3 regions of the Serratia sp. CoH_134_PS_4 genome follow, and region 1 is predicted to be linked to each of the others. Evidence: predicted binding sites of a transcription regulator. Region 1 holds the regulator's gene; each other region holds the start of a gene.
The links. The regulator CRP, encoded in region 1, controls carbon source genes, mostly activating them, when cyclic AMP is high. The targets are predictions, from matches to a motif close to ATGTGANNNNNNTCACAT.
Positions count from the first base shown of each region.

Region 2: a site for CRP is predicted at 1,168-1,185, ahead of cdd (cytidine deaminase). Genes of this name have one in related genera too.
Region 3: a site for CRP is predicted at 1,066-1,083, ahead of mlc (sugar metabolism global transcriptional regulator Mlc). Genes of this name have one in related genera too.

Region 1 covers NZ_JBXWKI010000009.1:46,625-48,897, forward strand. The annotation lists gene AC2FCQ_RS15325 (phosphoribulokinase) at 1-178, shown strand, start outside; gene AC2FCQ_RS15330 (OsmC family protein) at 217-624, opposite strand; gene crp (cAMP-activated global transcriptional regulator CRP) at 1,004-1,636, shown strand; gene AC2FCQ_RS15340 (YccS/YhfK family putative transporter) at 1,691-2,273, shown strand, end outside.
Region 2 covers NZ_JBXWKI010000018.1:70,315-72,587, reverse strand. The annotation lists gene AC2FCQ_RS22065 (CidA/LrgA family protein) at 6-413, shown strand; gene AC2FCQ_RS22060 (CidB/LrgB family autolysis modulator) at 410-1,105, shown strand; gene cdd (cytidine deaminase) at 1,243-2,127, shown strand.
Region 3 covers NZ_JBXWKI010000001.1:768,160-770,432, reverse strand. The annotation lists gene AC2FCQ_RS03490 (LysR family transcriptional regulator) at 125-1,015, shown strand; gene mlc (sugar metabolism global transcriptional regulator Mlc) at 1,175-2,273, shown strand, end outside.

The DNA.
Region 1 (2,273 bases):
GATTCACTTCCGCGGCCTGGATCAAATCGACTTCCCTTATTTACTGGCGATGCTGCAGGGATCCTTTATCTCACACATCAATACGCTTGTGGTGCCGGGCGGCAAAATGGGGCTGGCGATGGAGCTGATCATGGCACCCTTGGTGCAGCGTCTGCTGGAAGGCAAAAAAATCGAATAAGTGGGTAGAGCGCGGCAGTCAGCCGCGCCTTTTCACCATTAGGCCACGTCGCGGATTTCAAAGCTGTGAGTCACGCTGGCGGCCTTACTCAGCATCAATGACACCGAGCAGTATTTCTCCGCCGAGAGATTCACCGCCCGCTCAACGATTTTGTCGCTCAGATCTTTACCGCTCACGATAAAGTGCAGGTTGATATGGGTGAACAGCCGCGGTGCTTCTTCACGTCGTTCAGAAGTCAGCTTGACCTCGCAATCACGCACATCATTACGCCCTTTTTGCAGGATCGACACCACATCGATAGCACTACAGCCCCCTACCGACATCAGCACCATTTCCATCGGGCTGGGCGCTTTGTCGCCCGCATTGCCGTCCATCAACACCTGATGGCCAGACGCGGATTCACCCAGAAACGTTAACCCTTCCACCCACTTAACTCTTGCCTGCATACTGGTCACTCCGGTTAATTTCTTAAAATCAGGGTACGCTTTCGCATAGAAACTGGCAACGGAACCTGATGCTAATCATGCTGAAGCGAGACAACACAAGACACCCGCCTCACTCTGTGCTACAAACAGAGCCGCAATAAATCTTTCCGGGACACTGATTTCAGGGAAACTCCCAGGGAAAGGCTCCTTTACCGGTATGTTAACAGAATGTAGCTTGCAGCTCTCCCGGCAAGTTAATATGCTAGAGCGACAGCGTATATTTATGACACGCCTCAAAATCTGCTGATAGCCACCATTAAAACAACGGCGACAACAGGTTTTACAGGGAACTCTGACCCCTGTGACACAAGGCAGCGATAACAACAGAGGATAACAGCGAATGGTTCTCGGCAAACCGCAAACAGACCCTACTCTCGAATGGTTCCTGTCTCATTGCCATATCCACAAATATCCATCCAAAAGTACGCTGATTCACCAAGGTGAAAAAGCCGAAACGCTTTACTACATCGTCAAAGGCTCCGTCGCGGTGCTGATTAAGGATGAAGAAGGTAAAGAGATGATTTTATCCTACCTTAACCAGGGGGATTTCATCGGCGAGCTTGGATTATTTGAAGAAGGTCAGGAGCGTAGCGCCTGGGTTAGGGCGAAGACCGCCTGCGAAGTGGCTGAAATTTCCTACAAGAAATTCCGCCAGTTAATTCAGGTCAACCCGGACATCCTGATGCGCCTGTCAGCCCAGATGGCAAACCGTCTGCAGATAACATCTGAGAAAGTGGGTAACCTCGCCTTCCTGGACGTTACAGGCCGTATCGCGCAAACACTGCTGAACCTGGCGAAACAACCTGATGCCATGACCCATCCTGATGGTATGCAGATTAAAATTACTCGTCAGGAAATTGGCCAAATCGTCGGTTGTTCACGTGAAACCGTTGGCCGTATTCTGAAAATGCTTGAAGATCAAAACCTGATCTCCGCCCACGGCAAAACCATTGTCGTTTACGGCACGCGTTAATCACTGAAAAAACGGCGCGATGATTCGCGCCGTTTTTTTATGCCCCAAGTCATCATGTGGCGCAGACTGATTTACCACCCGGAAGTCAACTATGCACTGCGGCAAACGCTGGTGCTGTGCCTGCCAGTGTTACTCGGCCTGTTGAGCGGCCAACTGCAATACGGCCTATTATTTTCCCTGGTTCCTGCCTGCTGCAATATTGCCGGGCTAGACACCCCTCACAAACGCTTCTTCAAACGTCTGATCGTCGGTGGCTCTCTATTTGCACTCAGCAGCCTGCTATTACAGCAAGCATTGCTTTGGCACTTGCCGTTGCCGGTGTTGATGCTTGGCCTGGCACTGCTTCTCGGCGTCAGCGGTGAAATAAGTCCGTTACATGCCCGCCTGTTGCCCGCCTCGCTGGTTGCCGCCATTTTCTCCCTCAGTATGGCCGGTACAGTTCCGCTTTGGCACGCACCGCTGCTATACGTCGTGGGTACCGCCTGGTACGGGCTGTTTACCTGGTTTTGGTTCACGCTGTGGAAAGAACAACCGATGCGCGAATCGCTCAATCAGCTCTATTTGGAACTGGCGGACTACTTTGAGGCCAAATATTCGCTGCTGACCCAGCATACCGATCCACAGACCGCATTACCGC
Region 2 (2,273 bases), on a different contig from region 1:
AAGTTATGACCAAGCTACTCACTCTGTGCTGGAAATACCTGAGGGCAATCGCCCTTATCTACCTTTGTTTGTTTATCGGCAATGCGCTCGCGGCATTGTTGCCGATCGCCATTCCCGGCAGCATTATCGGTATGTTGCTACTGTTCGCCCTGCTTTCCACACAAATTATGCCGGCCAAGTGGGTCAAACCAGGCTGTCATCTGTTGATCCGCTATATGGTGCTTTTGTTCGTGCCCATCGGTGTTGGCGTGATGAAATACTATGACCAGATTATCGAACACCTCGGCCCACTGGTGATCTCTTGCGCCGTAAGTACTCTGATGGTGTTAGTCGTTGTCGGCTATACCTCGCATTATTTCCATCGAGAACGCCGCATCGTCGGCAAGTCTGATGCAGCGGAGGGCGAAAAATGATCCATGAAATCTGGTGGTCATTGCCGCTGACGCTAGCGGTCTACTTCGCAGCACGCAAGCTGGCCCAATGGCTGAATATGCCACTGCTCAACCCATTACTGGTGTCAATGGCGGTGATTATTCCCCTGCTATTGCTGACGGGCATTCCTTATGAGCGTTATTTTCAGGGCAGTAAAATCCTCAATGACTTGCTACAACCGGCCGTAGTGGCACTGGCTTACCCGCTTTATGAGCAACTGCACCAGATTCGCGCTCGCTGGAAGTCCATCATCGCCGTCTGTTTTATCGGCAGCATGACGGCCATGATCAGCGGTGGTGCTATCGCATTATGGATGGGGGCCACACCGGAGATTGCCGCGTCCATCATGCCTAAATCGGTCACGACGCCCATCGCGATGGCGGTCGCAGAATCGCTTGGCGGCATTCCGGCGATCAGCGCCGTCTGCGTTATCTTCGTCGGTATTCTCGGCGCCGTGTTCGGGCATACCTTGTTCAAAATATTAGGCATCACGACCCGCTCGGCACGTGGGTTGGCAATGGGGACAGCATCACATGCGCTGGGCACGGCGCGCTGTGCGGAAATGGACTATCAGGAAGGTGCATTCGGCTCACTTGCGTTAGTCATCTGCGGGATCATTACCTCGCTATTGGCGCCGTTTCTGTTCCCGGTGTTGCTGCACCTGTTCGGTTGAAAGGCTTAAAACTTGCGATACGTCCCGCAATTATGCATTTCATTGCATTGATTTCATCAATAAAGAGATTTTCATCACACTTTATTCGCACTGAGCTGCCTAGAATGTTATCCCGTTAACCTGTAGAGAGAGTTTCTATGCACCCGCGTTTTCAAACCGCTTTCGGTGAACTGCCCGCCACATTGCAATCCGCCCTATTACCTTATATTGATGCGCCTGATTTTCCGGCCATGTTTAAGGCAGAACAGGTGGATGCAATCAAGCAGCGCTGCGGGCTGGATGATGATGCTCTGGCATTTGCTCTGCTGCCCCTGGCGGCGGCCTGCTCGTTAGCCCCGATCTCCAAGTTCTATGTCGGTGCCATTGCCCGCGGACAGAGCGGCAATCTCTATTTTGGCGCCAATATGGAGTTCAGTGGCGCGCCGATGCAGCAGACCATTCATGCCGAACAGTGTGCCGTAACCCATGCCTGGCTGCGCGGCGAAACCGCCCTGGTCTCCATCACGGTGAACTACACGCCTTGTGGCCACTGCCGCCAGTTTATGAACGAACTCAACAGCGGTACCGCTCTGAAAATCCGCCTGCCTGGCCGTGAACCTGCAACTCTTGGCGATTATCTGCCAGATGCCTTCGGCCCCAAAGACCTGGATATCACCACACTGCTGATGGATCGGGTCGATCACGGCTTCCAACTGACGCTAACCCACGAACTGGAAAAAGCCGCACTGGCCGCAGCCAATCAGAGCCATGCGCCCTACAGCAATGCGCACAGCGGGGTTGCGCTAGAAGCCGAAGACGGTACCATTTACACTGGCCGCTATGCTGAAAACGCCGCGTTCAACCCAAGTCTGCCCCCCCTGCAAGCCGCGTTAATTCTGATGAATGTCTCCGGCCGCGATTGCCAAAAAGTGAGCCGTGCAGTGCTGGCTGAACCGGAAAGTGCCATTCTCACACAATGGGATGCTACGCGCGCAACGCTGGCCGCCCTCGGCTGCCAAGACGTCAGCCGCATCACGTTCTAATCCTGCCTCCTGGCGGTGCTGCCTGGCACCGCTGTTAACAGCCCCGCAAGCCGATTACAATGGCATTCACGTCTTAAAACACTTTCTTTAGTTAAATTAGGACGTGATCGTCGATAATTGCGCCAATTTACCTCATGATCCGATAA
Region 3 (2,273 bases), on a different contig from region 1:
GTTGTCACAGTTTTTCCTTACCGAACGTGGGGGTGTATTCAGCACTTCATGGGTTAACAAAATGATAGGGAGAGGGCAGTTTTTTGTCTAATATATTAATAATTAAAATTAAGACGTTTAACGTATGAATATTGAATTGAGACATCTGCGCTATTTTGTTGCCGTGGCGGAAGAGTTGCACTTTGGGCGTGCAGCAGAACGCTTGCGGATTTCACAGCCGCCGCTTAGCCAGCAGATCCAGGCGTTGGAAGAGATGGTGGGGGCGCGTTTGTTGGCGCGCAACAACCGCAATGTCAGCCTGACGCAGGCGGGGGAAATGTTCCTGAAAGAAGCGTATCAGGTACTCGATCAGGTCGGCCGGGCGGCTGAGAAAGCGGCCAGACTGGAACGCGGGGAGTTAGGGGAGCTAACCATAGGTTTCACGTCCTCAGCCCCATTTATCAGCGTCGTATCACGCAGTTTGCGGGCTTTTCGGCAGCAACACCCACAGGTGCATATCAAAATGCGCGAAGTAAACACCAAACAGCAGATTGAACCCTTGCTTAATGGTGAGCTGGATCTGGGCGTTATGCGTAATACGCGCTTACCAGACGCGTTGAAACATCAGCTTTTGCTGTGTGAACCCTTGGTGGCCGTGGTGCCGGAAGGGCATCCGTTAACCCATGTTGCATCCGGCACATTGCGTTTTCAGCATTTAGCGGAAGAGCCCTTCGTGTTTTTCTCCCGCGAGGTGGGCACCGCACTGCATGACGAAATTTTATCCTTGCTGGCCAAAGCGGGGATCACTCCTTACATCACGCAAGAGGTTGGCGAGGCGATGACCATTATCGGTCTGGTGTCCTCCGGGTTGGGTATTTCTATTCTGCCGGCGTCTTTCGCCCGCGTTAAAATTGATGGCGTGCAGTATTTGCCGTTGGCAGAACCGGGCGCCATGACGGAAGTTTGGTTGGTGCATCACCGGCAAAGGCCACTGACCGCCGCGGCCAAATCGCTGATGGCATTGCTGTTAACCTGAAGGCCAGGCTGGGCAAATAAAACACAATCCGCAGTGAAAGTGGGGTGAATTTGTGCAGCAAATCACATAACGAATCAAATAGTTGACGCTGTATTACAAAAGCCCCACCATAGCCGATAGTCTTTATTTAGAAGCGCGAAAAATAGTAGGAGCAGGTTTGTGATTGCTGTTGGGCAGCCTGGGCATATTGATCAAATCAAGCAAACAAATGCAGGGGCAGTTTATCGGTTAATCGATCAACTGGGCCCCATTTCGCGTATCGAATTATCCAAACGCGCGCAGCTCGCTCCCGCCAGTATCACCAAAATTGTTCGCGAACTGCTGGAAGCGCATCTGGTTAAAGAAACCGAATACCAGGAAGTGGGCAGCCGTGGCCGTCCTGCCGTGGGGTTGGTGCTGGACACCGAAGCCTGGCACTATCTGTCCGCTCGCATAAGCCGTGGCACCATTACGCTGGCGCTGCGTGATATCAGCAGCAAATTGGTGGTCGAAGAGCTGTTGCCTCTTGCCGCCGAACACCCTGATCCCCTGCTAAAGCGTATTCTCGGTGAAGTAGATCAGTTCTTCATTCGTCATCAAAGCAAGCTTGAGCGGCTGACGGCTATCGCCATTACGCTGCCAGGCATGGTTGACGCCGTTTCTGGTGTCGTACACCGCATGCCGTTTTACGACGTCAAAGACATGCCCCTGGGACCGGCGCTGGAAACGCGTACCGGGCTACCGGTTTATCTGCAACACGACATTAGCGCCTGGACAATGGCCGAGGCCTTATACGGCGCATCTCGCGGCAGCCAAAACGTGATTCAGGTGGTGATCGACCACAACGTTGGCGCCGGAGTGATCACGGGCGGTAGAGTTCTGCATGCAGGCAGCCACAGTGTGGTAGAGATTGGCCATACTCAGGTCGATCCTTACGGCAAACGCTGTTACTGCGGTAACCACGGCTGTCTGGAAACCGTGGCCAGTATCGAAAACATGCTTGAAATCGCCCAGCAGCGCCTCGGTAGCTCAATGAGTTCAAGCTTGCATGGCGCACCACTGACGGTTGAGTCATTGTGTGATGCCGCGATGGCGGGCGATCAACTGGCTAAAGACATCATTCTTGGGGTGGGACACAGCGTAGGCCGGATTTTGGCCATCATGGTCAATCTGTTCAATCCGGAAAAAATTCTGGTTGGTTCACCGTTGAACCGGGCGGCGGAAATTCTTCATCCGGCAATCGCCTCTTGTATCCGCCAACAATCGCTGCCGGCTTACA